4 regions of the Streptomyces sp. NPDC025793 genome follow, and region 1 is predicted to be linked to each of the others. Evidence: riboswitches for the same ligand, from Rfam matches in the RefSeq annotation. Region 1 holds a riboswitch; each other region holds the start of a gene.
What was found. A riboswitch is a leader RNA that binds a small molecule or an ion and turns the genes downstream of it on or off. The one in region 1 is predicted to bind cyclic di-AMP.
Positions count from the first base shown of each region.

Region 1 (4,818 bases):
CAGGTCCCCGCCGGCACGTCCGTCAAGGCCGGCCAGCCGATCGCGTATTCCGGCAACTCCGGCAACTCCACCGGCCCGCATTTGCACTTCGAGGTGCACCCGGCGGGCGGAGCGGCCGTGGACCCGCTGCCGTGGCTGCGCAGCCACGGCCTGGACCCGACCTGAGCCGCTTATCCCGACGTGAGTCGTGACGATGTGAGCCCCGCCGATCCGGCGGGGCTCACATCGTTCACTGCTTCTACAGCTTCTCGACCGGCGCGTAGCGCAGCAGCAGCCGCTTCGGCTTGCCGTCGCCGAAGTCGATCGTCGCCTGGGCCTTGTCGTCGGCGCCCGCCACCGCGACGACCGTGCCGAGCCCGAACTGGTCGTGGGTGACCCGGTCACCGACCGCCAGCGACGCCGCCGGCTTGTCCGTCGTACGCCGCGTGGCGAACCCGGACGCGCCCGCGGCCGACGAGCGCGAGCGGGACGAGGACAGCGAGGCGGCGATCCCGGAGGCCGGGCCGGAGGAGACCGGAGCCGTCGCGCCCGTCCGCTTCCACTCCAGGTGCGCGGTCGGGATCTCCTCCAGGAAGCGGGAGGGCGGGTTGTACGACGGCTGGCCCCAGGCGCTGCGCATGGACGACCGGGTGAGGTACAGCCGCTCACGCGCGCGCGTGATGCCGACGTACGCGAGGCGCCGCTCCTCCTCCAGCTCCTTGGTCTGGCCGAGGGCGCGCATGTGCGGGAAGACGCCGTCCTCCATGCCGGTCAGGAAGACGACCGGGAACTCCAGGCCCTTGGCGGTGTGCAGGGTCATCAGGGTGATGACGCCGGCGCCTTCCTCGTCCTCGTCGGGGATCTGGTCGGAGTCGGCGACGAGGGCCACCTGCTCCAGGAAGTCGGCCAGCGTGCCCTGCTCGCGCTCCGCGCGCTCCTGCTCGAACTCCAGGGCCACGGCTGCGAGTTCCTGGAGGTTTTCGATGCGGGTCTCGTCCTGCGGGTCGGTGGAGGACTGCAGCTCGGCCAGGTATCCGGTGCGTTCGAGGACGGCCTCCAGCACGGTGGCCGGTCCGGCGCCGGACTCCACGATGGTGCGCAGGTCCTCCATCAGTGTGTTGAACCGCTTGACCGCGTTGGTGGAGCGCGCGGCCATGCCGTACGCCTCGTCCACGCGCTTGAGCGCCTGCGGGAAGCTGATCTTCTCGCGCTGGGAGAGGGCGTCGATCATCGCCTCGGCGCGCTCGCCGATGCCCCGCTTGGGGACGTTGAGGATGCGGCGCAGCGGCACCGAGTCCTCGGGGTTGGCGAGAACGCGCAGGTAGGCCAGGACGTCCCGGACCTCCTTGCGCTCGTAGAAGCGGACGCCGCCGACGACCTTGTAGGGCAGGCCGACGCGGATGAAGACCTCTTCGAAGACACGGGACTGGGCGTTGGTGCGGTAGAAGACGGCCACGTCGCCCGCCTTGGCGTCGCCCGCGTCGACCAGGCGGTCTATCTCGTCGGCGACGAACTGGGCCTCGTCGTGCTCGGTGTCGGCGACGTAGCCGGTGATCCGGGCGCCCTGGCCGGCGTTGGTCCACAGGTTCTTCGGGCGGCGGGACTCGTTGCGCTCGATGACCGCGTTGGCGGCGCTCAGGATCGTCTGCGTGGAGCGGTAGTTCTGTTCCAGCAGGATCGTCGTCGCGTTCGGGTAGTCCTCCTCGAACTGGAGGATGTTGCGGATCGTCGCGCCCCGGAAGGCGTAGATCGACTGGTCCGCGTCACCGACGACGCACAGCTCGGCGGGCGGGAGGTCGTGCTCGCGCGGCGCGGTGGCGACGTCCTCGGTGACGTCCTCGGCGGCGCGCTCGACGGTGCCGACCAGTTCGCGGACCAGTGCGTACTGGGCGTGGTTGGTGTCCTGGTACTCGTCGACCAGGACGTGCCGGAAGCGGCGGCGGTAGTGCTCGGCGACGTCCGGGAAGGCGCGCAGCAGATTGACCGTCGTCATGATCAGGTCGTCGAAGTCGAGCGCGTTGGCCTCGCGGAGGCGGGACTGGTAGAGCGCGTAGGCCTGGGCGAGGGTCTTCTCGAAGCCGTCGGCGGCCTGGGCGGCGAAGTCCTCCTCGTCGATCAGCTCGTTCTTCAGATTGCTGATCTTGGCGCTGAAGGACTTGGGCGGGAAGCGCTTGGGGTCGAGGTCCAGGTCGCGGCAGACCAGGGCCATCAGGCGCTTGCTGTCGGCGGCGTCGTAGATCGAGAACGACGACGTGAAACCGAGCTTCTTCGACTCGCGGCGCAGGATGCGCACGCACGCGCTGTGGAAGGTCATCACCCACATCGCGTGCGCGCGCGGGCCGACGAGCTGCTCGACGCGCTCCTTCATCTCGCCCGCGGCCTTGTTGGTGAAGGTGATCGCGAGGATCTGGCCCGGGTGCACGCTCCGCTCGGCGAGCAGGTGGGCGATGCGGTGGGTGAGCACACGGGTCTTGCCGGAGCCGGCGCCGGCGACGATGAGCAGGGGGGAGCCTGCGTGGACGACCGCGGCGCGCTGGTTGTCGTTCAGCCCCTCCAGCAGCGCCGCCGCGTCGAGTGCGGGGCGGGGGGCGCCGTCGCGGTAGTAGGAGTCCCGGTCCGGCGGCACGTCGAACTTCCCGCCGAACAGATCGTCCGGAAGCGGCTCCGGAGCGTGATCGTCCTCGGGCGGCGGCGGAGGCTCCTCCTCGCGCCCGCGCGGGGGCTGGAGGTCCGCCAGGAAGCTGTCGTCAAAGAGGCTGCTCATCGCTCTCCGAGTCTAGGGCGCCCCACCGACAACCGGTCGCCGTCCCGGGAAGAAGACCCCGCGGGCGTGGGGGCGAACATCCCTTACCCAGCGGAATCACCCGATGACGCGGACGTGATTCCGGTCTCGGATCACGAAAATGTATCGGACATATCACGCACCAACCTTCACACTAGCCACACGAGTTGGCTAGGTTGCGGTCGGGCCGCGTGCGCGGCCCCCGCCGAGTCCGGCCCGTCCCGTACGGGGCACCCGGAGCCGGGGACCCACCAAACCTGGGGTGAATCGGCCGAATCCCATCCGGGACGACGCCGTAGGGCAACCCTTCCGAACCACCGCCCGAACCCGACAGCTAACCCGGTAGGCGGACCATTGGAAGGAGTCGCCTCCCTTGGCGTCGCACCGCAAGCCGCGCCCCGGCGGGACCACCGCGGCGGGTATACGCACCCCCGCTCTCGCCACCGCCGCCCTCACCTCCATAGCCATGCTGTCCCAGACCGCCGAGGCCGCTCCGGGCACCGACCACACCCGGCCGAGCCTGGAGGAGGTGGAGAAGAAGGTCGACGACCTCTACCGGCAGGCGGAGTCGGCGACCGAGAAGTACGACGCGGCCAAGGAGCGCACCGGCAAGGAGCGCGGCCACGTCGACGCCCTCCGCCAGGAGGTCGCCCGCCGCACCGACAGCCTCAACAAGGCCCGCGAGGAGCTGGGTTCGTTCGCCGCGGCCCAGTACCGCACCGGCGCCGCCGCGCCGAGCACGGCCACCTTCCTGCTGGCGAACGACCCGCAGGACTACTTCGACCAGACCCAGCTGATGAACCGGCTGACCACGCGCGAGAAGAGCGCGGTCGACGCCTACATCGGCGATCAGGCCGCCACGATGAAGAAGCGGCGGGAGGCCGCCGAGAGCCTCCGGACGCTGACCACCTCGCAGCAGGACCTCCAGACGGCCAAGACGACCGTCCAGAAAAAGCTCGCCTCCGCGCGCGAACTGCTCTCGCAGCTGACGGCCCAGGAGAAGGCGCGACTCGCACAGATCGAACAGGCCAAGCAGCAGGAGGCGGCGCGCAAGGCGGCCGAGCTGGCGAAGCAGCAGGCCGCGGCCCGGGCCAAGCAGCAGAGCAGTTCGTCCGGCTCGTCGTCGTCCGGCTCCGGCGGGTCCACGTCCACGGGCTCGACGGGTTCCGCCTCTTCGGGGTCCTCGGGATCCTCCGGCTCGTCCAGTTCGTACGACACGAAGGCCGAGAAGGCCCTCGCCTTCGCCCGAGCCCAGATCGGCAAGCCGTACGTGTGGGGCGCCACCGGGCCGGGCTCCTACGACTGCTCGGGCCTGACCCAGGCCGCCTGGAAGGCAGCCGGCGTCGCGCTCCCGCGCACCACGTACGACCAGGTGAACGCCGGCACCACGGTTTCCCTGGCGGACGCGCGCCCGGGCGACCTGATCTTCTTCTACGACGACATCAGCCACGTCGGCCTCTATATCGGCAACGGCATGATGATCCACGCCCCCAAGCCGGGCGCCTACGTCCGCGAGGAGTCGGTGTACTACGGCGGAGAATCGATCATCCACAGTGTGGTCCGCCCCGGCTGATCTCCGCACAGGTGCCCACGCGCGCGTACCGGCGTTTCCCGGCCACGCGCGCGTACCGGCTGTTCTCGCGCCCACGCGCGCGTGCCCTTCCCGGCGGGGCCCGAGGGGCTGCCCGGCATCGGCGCGTGGCCGGCATCTCGGCTCTGCGTCCTGGACCTGGCCTGGTACGTCGTCCTGCCGGCGGCCGAGGCGGCGCGGCCCCGGCCCGGCTACGACGTACGGCGGTGGTCGACGGTGTTCCCCATGGGGATGACGGGGGCGACGCCGTCCGTCGCGGCCGCCATGGGACTCCCGTGGCTCCGGTGGCCGGGGCGGGTGCTGGTGTGGGTGGCGGTGGCGGTGGCGGCGTGGCTCGCGGTCGGCGCCGGAGCGGTGCGCGCGGCCCGTACGGCGGGAGGGACGGCCGTCAGGTCCACAGGACGGCGATGAAGATGTTCGCCATGGTCAGCAGGCCGACGACGCCGAAGGCACCCTTCTCGACCTT
Region 1 is NZ_JBVHMR010000016.1:70,221-75,038, reverse strand. Features, by position in the region: gene ACZ4MF_RS27805 (M23 family metallopeptidase) at 1-165, shown strand, start outside; gene pcrA (DNA helicase PcrA) at 239-2,743, opposite strand; cyclic di-AMP (ydaO/yuaA leader) riboswitch at 2,955-3,127, shown strand; gene ACZ4MF_RS27795 (C40 family peptidase) at 3,135-4,334, shown strand; gene ACZ4MF_RS27790 (hypothetical protein) at 4,416-4,763, shown strand; gene ACZ4MF_RS27785 (hypothetical protein) at 4,741-4,818, opposite strand, start outside.

Region 2 (4,818 bases), on a different contig from region 1:
CACCTGCGCGGGCGTCAGCCGGTCGAAGAGGGTGCTGCGCACGGTCTCGACGTGCCCGGGCGCCGCGCGCTCCAGCGCGGCCATCCCCTCGTCCGTCAGGACGGCGATGCTGCTGCGCCTGTCCCAGCGGCAGTCCTCCCGGCGCACCAGCCCGTCCCGCTCCAGCCGGGTCACCGCGTACGTCAGCCTGCTGCGCGTGATCTTCACCGTCTCGGCGAGATCGGTCATGCGCAGCCGCCGCTCGGGCGCCTCGGAGAGGTTGGCCAGCACCGAGTAGAAAAGGTGGGGCATGCCGGCGTCCTGCTGGAGCTGCCGATCCATCGCGTCCTCCAGGAGGTGGGTCGCGGCCATGTACGCGCGCCAGGCGCGCTGCTCCTCGGGGCTGAGCCAGCGGGTCGTCATGCGGCCAGTGTAGGTTTGTTTCAAACTTGAACCAAGATTGCGGCTTCGCGGACCCGGACTCCGCAGACCTCGCAGACCCGCAGGGAGAGTGCGCCCGATGTCGTACCCGTATGTGCTGCTGTCCGCCGCCGTCTCGCTCGACGGCTACCTGGACGACACCGGCCCTGAGCGCCTTCTGCTGTCCGGCCCGGCCGACTTCGACCGGGTCGACGAGGTGCGGGCCGCGTCCGACGCCATCCTCGTCGGCGCCGGCACGATCCGCGCGGACAACCCGCGGCTGCTGGTCAACTCGGCCGAGCGCCGCGCGGCCCGGGTCGCGGAGGGCAAGCCCGCATACCCCCTCAAGGTGACCGTCACCGCCTCCGGCGACCTCGATCCGGCCGCGAAGTTCTGGCACACCGGCGGCGCGAAGGTCGTCTACACGACCGACGCCGGCGCCGAGCGCGCCGCACGCCTCCTCGGCGACAGTGCCGAGGTCGTCCCGCTCGGCCCCGGCCTCGACTGGCCGGCGCTCCTGGAGCACCTGTACGTCGTGCACGGTGTGCGGCGCCTGATGGTCGAGGGCGGCGGCACGGTCCACACCCAGCTCCTCCAGCAGGGCCTCGCCGACGAACTCCAGCTGGTCCTCGCCCCGCTCCTCGTCGGCGACCCGGCCGCCCCGCGCCTGTTCGGCCCGGGCGGGTACCAGGCCGGCCGCCTCCGCCTCACCGAGACCCGCCGGATCGAGGACGTCGTCCTCATGCGTTACGAGCCCACCGCCCCCGGCACCGGAGCCGCCCCGGTCGCCGCCGACCGCCACTGGCTGCGCATCGCCTGCGAACTCGCCGCGCTGTGCCCGCCCTCGGAAACGGCGTTCAGCGTCGGCGCGGTGGTCGTCGCGGCCGACGGCACGGAGCTGGCGCGCGGCCACTCGCGCGAGGGGGGCGACCCGGTGGTCCACGCGGAGGAGGCGGCGCTGGCCAAGATCGACCCGGCCGACCCGCGGCTGGCCGCCGCCACGGTCTACAGCAGCCTGGAGCCGTGCGCCCGCCGCGCGTCCCGTCCCGCGCCGTGCGCCGAGCTGATCCTGCGGGCGGGAGTGCGCAGGGTGGTGACGGCGTGGCGCGAGCCGGACACGTTCGTGGAGGCGGCCGACGGGAGCGGGGTTCTGGCGCAGGCAGGGGCCGAGGTGGTCGTACTGCCGGAGTACGAGGCGCGGGCCAAGGCGCCGAACGGGCATCTGGTGCGGTGAGCCGCCGCGCCCGTTCGGGGGCGCGAAACACTCAGGGCCCGGAATCCAGTGGATTCCGGGCCCTGAGTCTTCAGTAGCGGGGACAGGATTTGAACCTGCGACCTCTGGGTTATGAGCCCAGCGAGCTACCGAGCTGCTCCACCCCGCGTCGTTGTGTCTCAAGAGTACCCCATGCGAAGGGGTGCTCGCACACCGCTTGATCGCAAGGCCCGCCGCGCGGTGATTCCGGGCCCACCGTCACGACCTGTTCACCGACGGTGACCGCGCGACCGCCGTCCGCATAACATCTGAGACACCATCAAAAACGCCGAGACTCTTGAACGGTGGCCAACTCGTCCGGTTTGCTGCGGTATTGACTGGTGCATCCGGCCGGAAAGCGTTAACGATCAAGCCGAACGGCTTGGAAAGTGCCTCGCGGGTCTATTAACGTTCGATAACGCAGCGCGGTCGTCCCAGCCGTCACAAGAGGCGGCTCCGTGCGCACGCGCCGAATCCCGCGAGGGAACCGGGGAACCACCACCTTGGGGTGAATCACGCGGACGCCGACGTGAACTCACTGAGTCCACGCCCGGTATACGCGCGTAGGAGACCTTCCTGCTCCGAACCCGTCAGCTAACCCGGTAGGCGACGGAAGGAAAGGAGTACGCCCGCGTGGCGTCCAACCGGCTTGCCCCCGAAGCCCCGTCCATACCGGCGTCCGACGAGCCCGAACCCTTCGGCTACGGCTCCTACCACGCCGAAGAGGGCACGTGGGAGGAGTGGAACCCCACCGAGGACTCCGTCGACCGGGTCCGCGGCCGGCACCGGGTCGCCAAGCAGCGCAACGGCTTCGCCCGCAGCTCCACCGTCCTCGGCGTCGGCGTCGTCGCCGCCGTCGGCGCGGGCGGCATGGCCAGCGCCCACACCGGCAAGCCGCCGGTCTCCATCTCCCTGCCGGACTCCGTGAGCCACCTCTTCGAGGGCGGCTCCACCGAGGCACCGAAGTCCACCACCGCCACCGGGCTCTCCGACGTCGGCATGCACACCGAGAGCGGCAGCAACGGCGACGCCGGCGAGGCCCTGCGCAACCGGATCATGGCCCAGGCCGAGCAGCAGCGGAGCAAGGCCGACAGCCGGGCCACCGCCGCCAGGCTCGCCGCCGCCGAGCAGCAGACCGCCGACGCGGCCGCCAAGGCCGAGAAGGACGCCGCCGCCAAGGCAACGGCCGCCAAGGCCACGGCGGAGGCCGACGCCGCGAAGGCCGCCGAGGCCAAGCGCCTGGCCGAGCTGGCCACGCAGTACACGCTGCCCGTCGTGTCGTACACGATCACCGGCACCTTCGGTCAGCCCGGCGCGATGTGGTCCTCGGGCTACCACACCGGTCTCGACTTCGCGGCCCCCACCGGCACCCTCATCAAGGCGGTCCACGGCGGCACCGTCACCCAGGCCGGCTGGGCCGGTGCCTACGGCTACCGCACCGTCCTGACCCTGGACGACGGCACCGAGCTGTGGTTCTGCCACCAGTCCTCGATCGGCGTCTCGGTCGGCCAGAAGGTCTCGACCGGCGACGTCATCGGCCGGGTCGGCGCCACCGGCAACGTCACCGGCCCGCACCTGCACCTGGAGGTCCACCCGAACGGCCAGGCCACCGCCATCGACCCGGCGCCGTGGCTGCGGGACAAGGGCCTCAACCCCTGACCCGGCCGACCTTCCGGGTGATCGTGGCGCCGGTGGCGGAATGAGATCATCTGCCGCCGGCGTTGACGTGGAGCATGACTTCCTTGCGCACACTCGGCAGTTCGGATCTCCAGGTCTTCCCCCTCTCCCTCGGCGGCAACGTCTTCGGCTGGACCGCCGACGAGGAGACCTCCTTCGCCGTCCTCGACGCCTACGCGGCGGCCGGCGGCAACTTCATCGACACCGCCGACGCCTACACCGCCTGGATCGAGGGCAACAAGGGCGGTGAGTCGGAGACGATCATCGGCAAGTGGGTCAAGGCCCGCGGCAACCGCTCCGACGTCGTCATCGCCACCAAGGTCAGCCAGCACCCCGAGTACCAGGGCCTGTCCGCCGCCAACATCAAGGCCGCCGCCGACGCCTCCCTGCGCCGCCTGGACACCGACTACATCGACCTCTACTACACCCACTTCGACAGGCCCGAGGTCCCGGTCGAGGAGATCATCGGCGCCCTCGACGAGCTGGTGAAGGCGGGCAAGGTCCGGCACATCGCCGCCTCCAACATCAGCGCCGAGCGCCTGCAGGAGTCCCTCGACTTCTCCGCGCGCGAGGGCCTGGCCCGCTACGTCGCCCTCCAGCCGCACTACAACCTGGTCTCCCGCGACACCTACGAGGGCGGGCTGCAGGAGGTGGCCGCCAAGGAGAACCTGGCCGCGGTGCCGTACTTCGCGCTCGCCTCGGGCTTCCTCACCGGCAAGTACCGCCCCGGCACCACGGTCGACAGCGCCCGCGCCGGCCGGGTGCAGGAGTACGCGGACTCCGAGCGCGGCCAGCAGGTCCTCGCCGCCCTGGACGAGGTCGCCGCCGCCCACGAGGCCCCGCTCGCCACGGTCGCCCTGGCCTGGCTCGCGGCCCAGCCGACGGTCACGGCCCCGATCGCCTCGGCCCGCACGGTCGACCAGCTCCCCGCACTGCTGGGAGTGGCGGACCTGAAGCTCACGGACGAGGAACTGACGAAGCTGACGGCGGCGTCGGCCTGATCCCTCCCGGCGGCGCCGGGCCCCGCGCGAGCCCGACGGCCTACGACTGGTACGGGTTGTACGCGGGGTACGGCGCCGCCGGGTAGCCGTACCCGTACCCGTACGCGTACCCGTTCTGCGGATGCGGGGGAGCCCAGCGCGCCGGAGCCGGGGCGGTGGCCCGGGCGGCGTACTCCAGGGCCGGCCGCGCCGCGTCCCTGCGCCGCCAGAGCGCGTCCAGCAGCTCCCCCTCCCGTACGACGAAGTCGGCCCCGGCCCGCCCCGTGCGCCCGCGGTGCCGCAGCAGCGCGAGCGCCGTGGCGTACTCCTCGTAGCGCGCCACCTCCCGCGCCGCCGGCCTCCCGCCGTGGTGCCGGGCGTAGTCGCGTGCTGCGCGCCGCGCCCGCATCGATCCCAGCGCGTCCGGCACGGCCGGCCCCAGCCACCCGGCCAGCACGTACACGGGCAGCTCCGCGCGCACGGTCCGCAGCTCACGCTGCCGCGTCCAGA
Region 2 is NZ_JBVHMR010000002.1:21,470-26,287, reverse strand. Features, by position in the region: gene ACZ4MF_RS03840 (MarR family winged helix-turn-helix transcriptional regulator) at 1-402, opposite strand, end outside; gene ACZ4MF_RS03835 (dihydrofolate reductase family protein) at 500-1,633, shown strand; tRNA gene ACZ4MF_RS03830 (tRNA-Met) at 1,708-1,781, opposite strand; cyclic di-AMP (ydaO/yuaA leader) riboswitch at 2,109-2,275, shown strand; gene ACZ4MF_RS03825 (M23 family metallopeptidase) at 2,285-3,310, shown strand; gene ACZ4MF_RS03820 (aldo/keto reductase) at 3,385-4,329, shown strand; gene ACZ4MF_RS03815 (PrsW family intramembrane metalloprotease) at 4,370-4,818, opposite strand, start outside.
Region 2: another riboswitch for cyclic di-AMP. It lies ahead of ACZ4MF_RS03825 (M23 family metallopeptidase); the one in region 1 lies ahead of ACZ4MF_RS27795 (C40 family peptidase).

Region 3 (4,818 bases), on a different contig from region 1:
GCCTGGTTCACGGCGTGCAGCAGGCCGCCGTAGCCGCCGTCGCGGATGTTGCCGAGGACGCTGCGGCCGACGCCGCCGGGGGCGCGGCCGACGCCGATGACGGCCACCGAGCCGGGCGCGAGGAGCCGCCGTACCGAGCGGGCCTCGGCGCGCTGTTCCCGGGCGCGCTGGACGGCGAGCGAGCGGTCGGTCGGTTCGAGGTCGAACTCCAGGCGGACGACGCCGTCCTCGAAGCTGCGCTTCTGGGTGTACCCGGCGTCCGTGAACACCTTGATCATCCTGGTGTTGGCGGGCAGCACCTCGGCGGCGAAGCGGCGGATGCCCCGCTCGCGCGCGACGGCCGCGACGTGCTCCAGCAGGGCGGAGGCGACTCCGCGGCCCTGGTGGGCGTCCTGCACGAGGAAGGCGACCTCGGCCTCGTCGGCCGGCACGGAGGCGGGCATGCCGTCGGCGCCGATGCGGTCGTAGCGTACGGTGGCGATGAACTCGCCGCCGATGGTGGCCGCGAGTCCCACCCGGTCCACAAAGTCGTGGTGCGTGAAGCGGTGGACGTCCTTGGCGGACAGTCGTGGGTACGGCGCGAAGAAGCGGTAGTACTTCGACTCGTCCGAGACCTGCTCGTAGAAGCTGACCAGGCGGTCGGCGTCATCAATGGTGATGGGCCGGATGCGCGCGGTACCCCCGTCGCGCAGCACCACGTCCGCCTCCCAGTGGGCGGGGTACTCGTACCGGTCCTGCCGGTCCGCCGAGCTCTGCATGGGCCCCAGAGTACGGCTCGCGTCCGACAACGGCGCGAGGCAGTCTGTGGGGGACGGAAGTCGGATCGAGGCCGCGGTCCGATGTCACACCGGAGGGGACGAGGGTCCGCTCCGGACACGCTTCGCGATATGGGAAACTGGTCTAGACAACCCTGAACACCGAAGGGCAGCAACACATGGCTGAGCGCCGCGTCAACGTCGGCTGGGCCGAGGGCCTCCACGCCCGCCCCGCCTCCATCTTCGTCCGAGCCGCCACGGCCGCAGGCGTCCCGGTGACGATCGCCAAGGCTGACGGCAACCCCGTCAACGCGGCCTCCATGCTGGCCGTCCTGGGTCTGGGCGCCCAGGGTGGCGAGGAGATCGTCCTCGCCTCGGACGCCGAGGGCGCGGACATCGCCCTGGAGCGTCTGGCCAAGCTGGTCTCCGAGGGCCTGGAGGAGCTGCCCGAGACCGTCTGATCCGGCCCCGCCCGGAACACGGAACACCGAAGCCGCGTCGCCCTTTGTGGGGCGGCGCGGCTTCGCCGTTTGGCACGGTCTTCCACAATGCGTGAACACACCTGAATTCAGGCAGCAAGAATACACCGCCACCGAATTACTCTTCTTTGTATACGGCGCTCGTGTTAATGGCGCAGGCCGCTCATGTTTACGGCGTGTTGCGAAGTCCTCACGCCCTCGCCGCCGGCGGAAAAGCGAAGCCTGTGCGCGGCCGTCGCGCGCTCGCCGTGCAGAGCCGTGAGCGCCCGCGCGCGCTCGCCGTCGCCGCGCGCCACCGCGTCCACGATCGCGCCGTGCTCCGCCCAGGACTCGACCGGGGTCGGCAGCGCCTCCACCGCGTACATCCAGGCGATCTTGTGGCGCAACTGGGTCAGCATCGAGGTCAGCGAGGGGCTCGCGCAGGCCTGGGCGAGCGTCTCGTGGAACCAGCCGCCCAGTGACCGAAGATCCTCGCTGCTGCCCCGCCTGGCCCGCTCCTGGCCCAGTCTGACCAGGCCACGCAGCACCTTCAGATGCGCCTCCGTGCGCCGCTGCGCGGCCCGGGCGGCGCCGAGCGGCTCCAGGAGCATCCGCATCTCCAGCAGGTCGGCCGCCTCCTGCTCGGTCGGCTCGGCCACGCACGCGCCCGCGTGCCGGCGCGTCACCACGAAGCCCTCCGCCTCCAGCGTGCGCAGGGCCTCGCGGACGGGGACGCGCGAGACGCCGTAGCGGCGGGCCAGGACTTCCTCGGTGAGGCGGCTGCCGCGCTCGTGGACACCGGCGACGATGTCGTCCCGGATCGCCGTGCATACCGAGTGCGCCGGAATACGCATGACCGACCTCCGCCTTAATCCCCGTGACACGTCGACGATGGACGCGTGTTCCGTGACTCTATTGCAATGAGCCAGAATTTCCGACGGCGGGCCGGAATCCATGGATATTTTTTGGACAGCGACTCCGTAAGCGCACCGAGGGCACCGTGGAAAAACGACGAAAGCCCCGGCTCGGTGAGCCGGGGCTTCGGATGCCGTGTCTCGTGCGCCGTGCGCGTCAGACGTCCACGCCGTGCTCGCGGAGATAGGCGACCGGGTCGACGTCCGAGCCGTAGTCGGGGGTCGTACGGGCCTCGAAGTGCAGGTGGGGTCCGGTGACGTTGCCGGTCGCGCCGGACAGGCCGATCTGCTCGCCCGGGGTGACCTGTTGGCCCACCGTGACGCCGATGGACGACAGGTGGCCGTACTGGGTGTACATGCCGTCGGCCATCCGGATCACGATCTGGTTGCCGTACGCGCCGCCCCAGCCGGTGGAGACGACGGTGCCGGAGCCGACCGCGTGGACGGGGGTGCCGCTGGCCGCGTGGAAGTCGATGCCGGTGTGGGAGCCGGAGGACCACAGGGAACTGCTGGCCTTGTAGCCCGTGGAGACGTACGAGTCCGTGATCGGGGGGACGAAGCGGTTCAGCCGCTCGCGCTCCGCCTCGCGTGCGGCGCGGGCCTTGGTCTCGCGGATCTCCTGGGCCCGCCGGGCCGCGGCCTCCTCGGCGGCCTGCCGCTGGGCGGCCGCCTGCGCGTCGATCTGCGCGGCGATGTCGTCGCCCACGCTGATCACCGGGGTGAGGCCGGTCTGCTCGACGGAGTTCTGGGCGGCGGACGCGGGGGAGGCCGCGAGGGTGCCGATGACACCGGTGGTGAGGGCCGCGACGCCGGCCGCCTGAGCGGCGGTGCGCGTGACCCGGCCGGGCTTGCGGTGCTTCCCGGTGGCGCACATGAACGCCATGGAGTGGCTGGTCCTTTCCTTCCCTCTCGCCTACCGGGTTAGCTGACGGGTTCGGAGCAGGAAGGTCTCCTACGGCCCCCCACGCGCACGCGTGGGCGTCCGATTCACCCCAGGGGACGTTGTGGGTCCCCGGCTCCCCTGGCTCGCGCCGTACGGGGACTCGGCGATGGCTGTCCGGTGCCGCGGGTGCGGCGCACTGCCCGACGAACAGCCCGGACGACGCTAGGCGGGCCTGCCGTCGGTCCCCAAACCGAACCGGGCCTTTGTAGCGCATCCCACAGGGCAGACAGGCAACCTCCGTCCCAAATCGGGCATCTGGGGAAGAGCGCGGAACGGCGTGGGGCCCTGACGGCCCGTAGGCGGTCAGGGCCCCACGCGCGCGTGCCCTACTCGGCCGCGACGACGCTGACTTCGCCGATGCCGAGCGCCTCCACCGGCGCCTTGATCTGCGAGGCGTCACCGACGAGGACGGTCACCAGGCCGTCCACCGGGAAGGCGTTCACGACGGCGGCCGTGGCCTCCACCGTGCCCGTGGCGGCCAGCTGCCGGTACAGCGTCGCCTGGAAGTCGTCGGGCAGATGCTGCTCGACCTGGTCGGCCAGCGTGCTCGCGACGGCCGCCGCCGTCTCGTACTTGAGCGGCGCGACCCCGACGAGGTTCTGGACGGCCACGTCCCGCTCGGCGTCGGTCAAGCCCTCCGCCGCGAGGGTGCGCAGCACCTTCCACAGGTCGTCCAGCGCGGGACCGGTGTTCGGCGTGTCCACCGAGCCGCTGATGGCGAGCAGGGAGGCACCCGTGCCGTCCGCGGCGGACCGCAGGACCTGGCCGAAGGCACGCACACCGTAGGTGTAGCCCTTCTCCTCGCGCAGGACGCGGTCCAGGCGGGAGGTGAGGGTGCCGCCCAGACAGTACGTGCCGAGCACCTGCGCGGGCCACACGCGGTCGTGCCGGTCGGGGCCGACGCGGCCGATCAGCAACTGCGTCTGGACCGCGCCGGGCCGGTCCACGATGACCACGCGGCCGGTGTCGTCGGCGCTCACGGCCGGCACGGGCCGGGGCTGCCCGGGGGTGCCGCTCCAGGCGCCCAGGGTGTCGCCGAGCAGGGCGTCCAGGTCGATGCCGGTGAGGTCGCCGACCACGACCGTAGTGGCCGTCGAGGGGCGCACATGGCGGTCGTAGAAGGCGCGTACGGCGGCCGCGTCGATCTTCTCGACCGTCTCTTCGGTGCCCTGCCGCGGACGCGACATGCGCGAGGTCGCCGGGAACAGCTCCTTGGACAGCTCCTTGGCGGCCCGGCGGGTGGGGTTGGCCAGCTCGTGCGGGATCTCGTCCAGGCGGTTGCGGACCAGCCGCTCGACCTCGCTCTCGGCGAACGCGGGCGCGCGCAGGGCGTCGGCGAGCAGGCCGAGGCCCTTGGCGAGGCGGGAGGCGGGCACCTCCAGGCTGATGCGGACGCCCGAGTGATCGGCGTGCGCGTCGAGCGTGGCGCCCGCGCGCTCCAGCTCGGCCGCGAACTCCTCGGCGGAGTGCTGGTCGGTGCCCTCGGAGAAGGCCCGCGCCATGATCGTGGCGACGCCGTCCAGACCGGCCGGCTCGGCGTCCAGGGGCGCGTCGAGCAGCACCTCGACGGCGACGACCTGCTGGCCGGGGCGGTGGCAGCGCAGCACCGTCAGGCCGTTGTCGAGCGCCGCGCGCTCGGGGGCCGGGAACGCCCACGGCTTGGCCTCGCCGGGCTGCGGCTGAGGGTGGAAGTCCATGCTGGCGAGCTGCTCGGTCACTTGGCCGTCTCCTCGTTCTCGTTGCCGGCC
Region 3 is NZ_JBVHMR010000021.1:124,894-129,711, reverse strand. Features, by position in the region: gene ACZ4MF_RS32180 (bifunctional acetate--CoA ligase family protein/GNAT family N-acetyltransferase) at 1-758, opposite strand, end outside; gene ACZ4MF_RS32175 (HPr family phosphocarrier protein) at 935-1,216, shown strand; gene ACZ4MF_RS32170 (GntR family transcriptional regulator) at 1,381-2,067, opposite strand; gene ACZ4MF_RS32165 (M23 family metallopeptidase) at 2,285-3,010, opposite strand; cyclic di-AMP (ydaO/yuaA leader) riboswitch at 3,023-3,186, opposite strand; gene ACZ4MF_RS32160 (M16 family metallopeptidase) at 3,397-4,767, opposite strand; gene ACZ4MF_RS32155 (M16 family metallopeptidase) at 4,785-4,818, opposite strand, start outside.
Region 3: another riboswitch for cyclic di-AMP. It lies ahead of ACZ4MF_RS32165 (M23 family metallopeptidase); the one in region 1 lies ahead of ACZ4MF_RS27795 (C40 family peptidase).

Region 4 (4,818 bases), on a different contig from region 1:
CCTCGGTTCGTGCTTCCGTAAAGGGTCAACGCACGATCACGGTCCGTAGTGCCCGGACAGGGTCACTTTCCTTCGTTCGCCGCCTTCACCAGGGCGTCCTTCGTCACCGCGCCGGCGTAGACCTTGCCGTCGTCGGTCATCAGGACGTTGACCAGGCGGGTGGAGAAGACCGTGCCCTTGCCGAACTTGCCCGAGACCTTGTCGCCGAGCGAGCCGAGGAAGCCGCTGAGGTCGCCGGCCTTGGAACCGCCGCTCGGCAGGCCGCCCTTGGCGCCCGTGTCGAACGTGGCGACGGACGTCCAGCCCTTGCCGATGACGGTGCCCTTGTCGTGGCCCTGGGCGAAGCCCCCGCCGGGCTTGAACCCGTCGTGCTCCCGGGCCGTGGCGCCCTTCTTCTGCTCCGTCACCTTCGCGCCCTTGGGCGGGGTGAAGGTGAACATGGAGGCAGCCGGCCTGGCGAAGGAGACCTCGGTGAAGCCCGCGTCGACGACGGCGGCGCCGCCGCTCTTCGGGGTCAGCGTGAACTTCAGCGGCATGCCCGTCTTCGCGTCGACCGCGATGCTGATCGCGCCGACCGTGGTGCCCGACTGGCGCGGCTTGATCAGCAGCTTGTAGGCAGCGCGGCCGGCGACCTGCTCGGTGCCGTCGACGGTGACGGACGTGGTGCCGTCCACCGCCTTCAGCGCCTGGTCGGCGAAGTCCTTCGGCGTGGCCGGCGGCTGCTCGGCCCTGCGGTCCTTGCCCGTCTCGGGGGAGGTGCTGTGGGAGACGGAGTTGGTCTTGCTGTCGTAGCCCCAGACGTTCGTGCCGTCGTGGATGAGGCTGTACTCGGAGCCGCTCTCCAGCAGCGAGATCTTCTGCTTGTCCGGGCCGTCGGCGGCGACGCGCAGCGTGTGCGTGCCGGAGACCAGCTCGGTGAGCTTGGCCTGCGGGTCGGCGGAGGAGCCGGCGCCGGCGCCCTTGCCGGCTCCGGAGGCCAGGCTGCTCTCCAGGCCGCCGAGGTTCGGCAGGCCGAGGTCGGTGCTGATCTTCACCGTGCCGGACAGCTGCTGCACGTCCGACTTGGCGATCTTGTCGATGAGCTGCTTCGCGGTGATCTTGGGCAGGTCCGGGTCGCCCGAGGCGGCGAGCGCCGGGACCAGCCCGATCGTGGCCGCCGCCACGCCCACCACCGCGACCGGGACCGCGTAACGCGCGGCCTTGCGGCGTCCGGCGTGCGGGTTCTCGTCCCGCGCGACGTCCACCGCGTCGTCGGATTCGTACGGTGCCATGTGTGCCTTACCTCCGTCGTCGGCGGCGGCTTTCCTCACGCTGGTCCACCCTGAGCCGCCATTCTCACCCGAATCGGTGAGGAGTGGTGATGTCCGTGTTCCCCATCTCACCAAATCGGCCATGAGGAAGCGTCAGACCACGGAGCCAACTCCGTGTACGCCTGCGGTATGACACGTAGGGGCGGCGACCGCCGGGACCCCTAGGGGCCGGGCCCGGTCGCACGGACGCCGAAGGGCGCCGTACGACCGTGTGCCAGATCGCGGACACGTCAGCCACTGCCCGCGGGGACGGGCCGGTACGCCGTCGTGGCCCGGGCCTCAGCCCGCGCGGTGCACCACCGCGTCGCACAGCTCCACCAGAGCCGCCTTGGCGTCGCAGTCCCGCAGCGGCGACAGCGCGGCCCGGGCCTCCTCGGCGTAGCGCACGGTGTCGCGGCGGGCCTGCTCCAGCGCGGGGTGCGCGCGCAGCGCGGTCAGGGCCTCGGCGTGCCGGGCGTCGTCGGTGAGGTCGGAGTCCAACAGCTCGCACAGCGCGAGGTCCTCGGGCAGCCCCAGCCGGGCCGCGCGCTCGCGCAGCCGGAGAACGGGCAGCGTCGGGATGCCCTCGCGCAGGTCGGTGCCCGGGGTCTTGCCGGACTCGTGCGAGTCGGAGGCGATGTCCAGGACGTCGTCGGCGAGCTGGAAGGCGACGCCGAGCCGCTCGCCGTACTGGGTGAGGACGTCGACGACCGTCTCGTCGGCGCCCGACATCATCGCGCCGAACCGGCACGAGACCGCCACCAGCGAGCCGGTCTTGCCGCCGAGCACGTCCAGGTAGTGCTCGACCGGGTCGCGGCCGTCCGAGGGGCCCGCGGTCTCCAGGATCTGGCCCGTGACCAGCCGCTCGAACGCGAGGGCCTGCACCCGGACCGCCTCGGGCCCGAGGTCGGCGAGGATCTGGGAGGCACGGGCGAAGAGGAAGTCGCCGGTGAGGACCGCGACGGAGTTGCCCCAGCGGGTGTTGGCGCTGTCCACACCGCGCCGCACGGCCGCCTCGTCCATGACGTCGTCGTGGTACAGCGTGGCGAGGTGGGTCAGCTCCACGACGACGGCCGACGGCACGATGCCCGGCGCGTAGCGGTCGCCGAACTGCGCCGCGAGCATCACGAGCAGCGGCCGGAACCGCTTCCCGCCGGCCCGTACGAGGTGCTGCGCGGCCTCCGTGATGAACGGGACCTCGCTCTTGGTGGCCTCGAGCAAGCCTTCCTCGACAGCCGCCAATCCGGCCTGGACATCGGCTTCGAGAGCCTGGTCCCGCACGCTCAGCCCGAACGGCCCGACGACGGTCACGAGGGGTCTCCTGTCTGCTGGTGTCTGCTGGCGATTACACGGTTTGTCGATAGGTCGCTGCCATCACTCAAGTCAGCGTATCCGGTCCTGTTTCGATCACCGATAGCGCCCACCGGTCCGGCCCGGGCGCTATTGGATCATGGCCGCTTTATTCTCGATCAGATAGTAAGAACGGACATTCATCGACTTAACAGGACACCCTGCGCTTTGTCGCGAACCGAGGGGCGAGCGGAGTAACGGCTCCACCCTCACCCGCGGGCCACCCGCCGGCCATCTCACACCCACCCCTCACCCCATCCCTCACCCCGCCCCCCTTTCCACGTCCCCCTTCATGGCCGGCGCCACTCCGGGCGCGAGTCCCTGAAATCCACTATGTCCCCTTTGTGGCTATTTGATACTTCGTGAGTTGGGTCACGGACGCCCGTGTCCGCACACCGGCCACCGAACCGTCCGCTCCCCTTGCCCGGCGCGCGAGTTGAAGGTTGGCAACCGCAAAGGATCAAGTACCGCATAGGGTGTACTTCAAGGTCAAACAGGACGTTATGTGATTCCGGCACTTGTTCCCGACATGTGCTCTCGCATACGTTCCGGCTCGCTGGGCGGACGCCGAATCCTGCCGCCGCCCGCACAACCATCCGCGAACTCATTCGTACGGCAGGAGCGGGGGACCCAGGTAAGTCGCCGGATCGGTCGGCACACGTCGCACCGGAACGGCTAGGGGTGAAGCCGCGCCTTCTCGCGAAGGCACGGCCGGGCACCTCCCCGCCCGAACCCGACAGCTCACCTCGCAGGCGCCGGAGAGGAACTCCCCATGCCTGCTGCCGCTCAGCACAGCCGTACCCGCACCAGCCGTGTCATGCGCGCCCTCGCCGTCGCCGGCACCGGTGCCGCCGTTCTCGCGATGCCGATCATCGGCGCCACCAGCGCCTCCGCCGCGACCAGCACGCCCTCGACGGCCGCCACGACCACGTCCCTCGTCCACACGTCCGGGTACACGAACACCCTCGACGGCTGGATCCGCAAGTCCCTCTCGATCATGGCCCAGAAGGGCATCCCCGGCTCCTACAACGGCATCTACCGCAACATCATGCGGGAGTCCTCCGGCAACCCGCTGGCCATCAACAACTGGGACTCCAACGCCGCCGCCGGCATCCCGTCCAAGGGCCTGCTCCAGGTCATCGACCCGACCTTCCGCGCCTACCACGTGACCGGCACCGCGCTCGACCCGTACGACCCGGTCGCGAACATCACCGCGGCCTGCAACTACGCCGCCGCGCGCTACGGCTCGATCGACAACGTCCACAGCGCGTACTGAGACACCGGTCAGCCGGTCAGCCGGTCGGAAACAGTCTTTCGAGGACGACGGCGACGCCGTCGTCCTCGTTCGACAGGGTGATCTCGTCGGCCACCGCCTTCAGTTCGGGATGCGCGCCGGCCATGGCGACCCCGTGCCCGGCCCAGTCGAACATCGGGATGTCGTTGGGCATGTCCCCGAAGGCCAGCGCCTGTCGGGCACCGACGCCCAGCCGCTCCGCGGCGAGCGCCAGCCCGGTGGCCTTCGTCACCCCGGACGGCTGGAGCTCCACGGTCCCCGGCCCCGACATGGTGACCGTCGCGAGCGAACCCACCACCGCGCGCGCGACGTCCGCCAACTCGTCGTCGGACAGGGCGGCATGGCGCAGCAGCACCTTGCTGATGGGCTTGTGCCACAGGTCGTCGCGCCGGTCGACCCGCACCGAGGGCAGGGTCGGGTGCGGCATCCGGTAGCCGGGCTCGATGAGCGTGAGCCCGTCGACGCCGTCCTGGTCGACGGCCGCGTAGACCTGCCCCACCTCGGCCTCGATCTTGCCGAGCGCCTCCTCGGCCAGTTCCCGGTGCAGCCGGACCGACCAGAGCAGGCGCCCGCTCCCGGCGTCGTAGACCTGCGCGCCCTGTCCGCACACCGCGAGCCCCGCGCAGCCGAGGCGCGCGAGCAGCGGCCGTACCCGAGGGGCCGGACGGCCCGTCACCACCAGATGCCGGGCACCGGCCCGCGCCGCCCGCGCGAGCGCGGCGAGCGACCGGTCGGAGACCGTGTCGTCGCCCCGCAGCAGCGTGCCGTCCAGGTCAGTGGCGATCAGTGCGTATGCGGCTGCCATGATCAGAGAATACGGACGCGGAGCCTGTCCGACTCACCTCGCCGTACTGCGTACTTACGTGCTCATCACCCCCAAGTGGC
Region 4 is NZ_JBVHMR010000022.1:31,413-36,230, reverse strand. Features, by position in the region: gene ACZ4MF_RS32370 (LolA family protein) at 63-1,271, opposite strand; gene ACZ4MF_RS32365 (polyprenyl synthetase family protein) at 1,590-2,600, opposite strand; cyclic di-AMP (ydaO/yuaA leader) riboswitch at 3,227-3,407, shown strand; gene ACZ4MF_RS32360 (transglycosylase SLT domain-containing protein) at 3,412-3,915, shown strand; gene ACZ4MF_RS32355 (HAD family hydrolase) at 3,932-4,738, opposite strand.
Region 4: another riboswitch for cyclic di-AMP. It lies ahead of ACZ4MF_RS32360 (transglycosylase SLT domain-containing protein); the one in region 1 lies ahead of ACZ4MF_RS27795 (C40 family peptidase).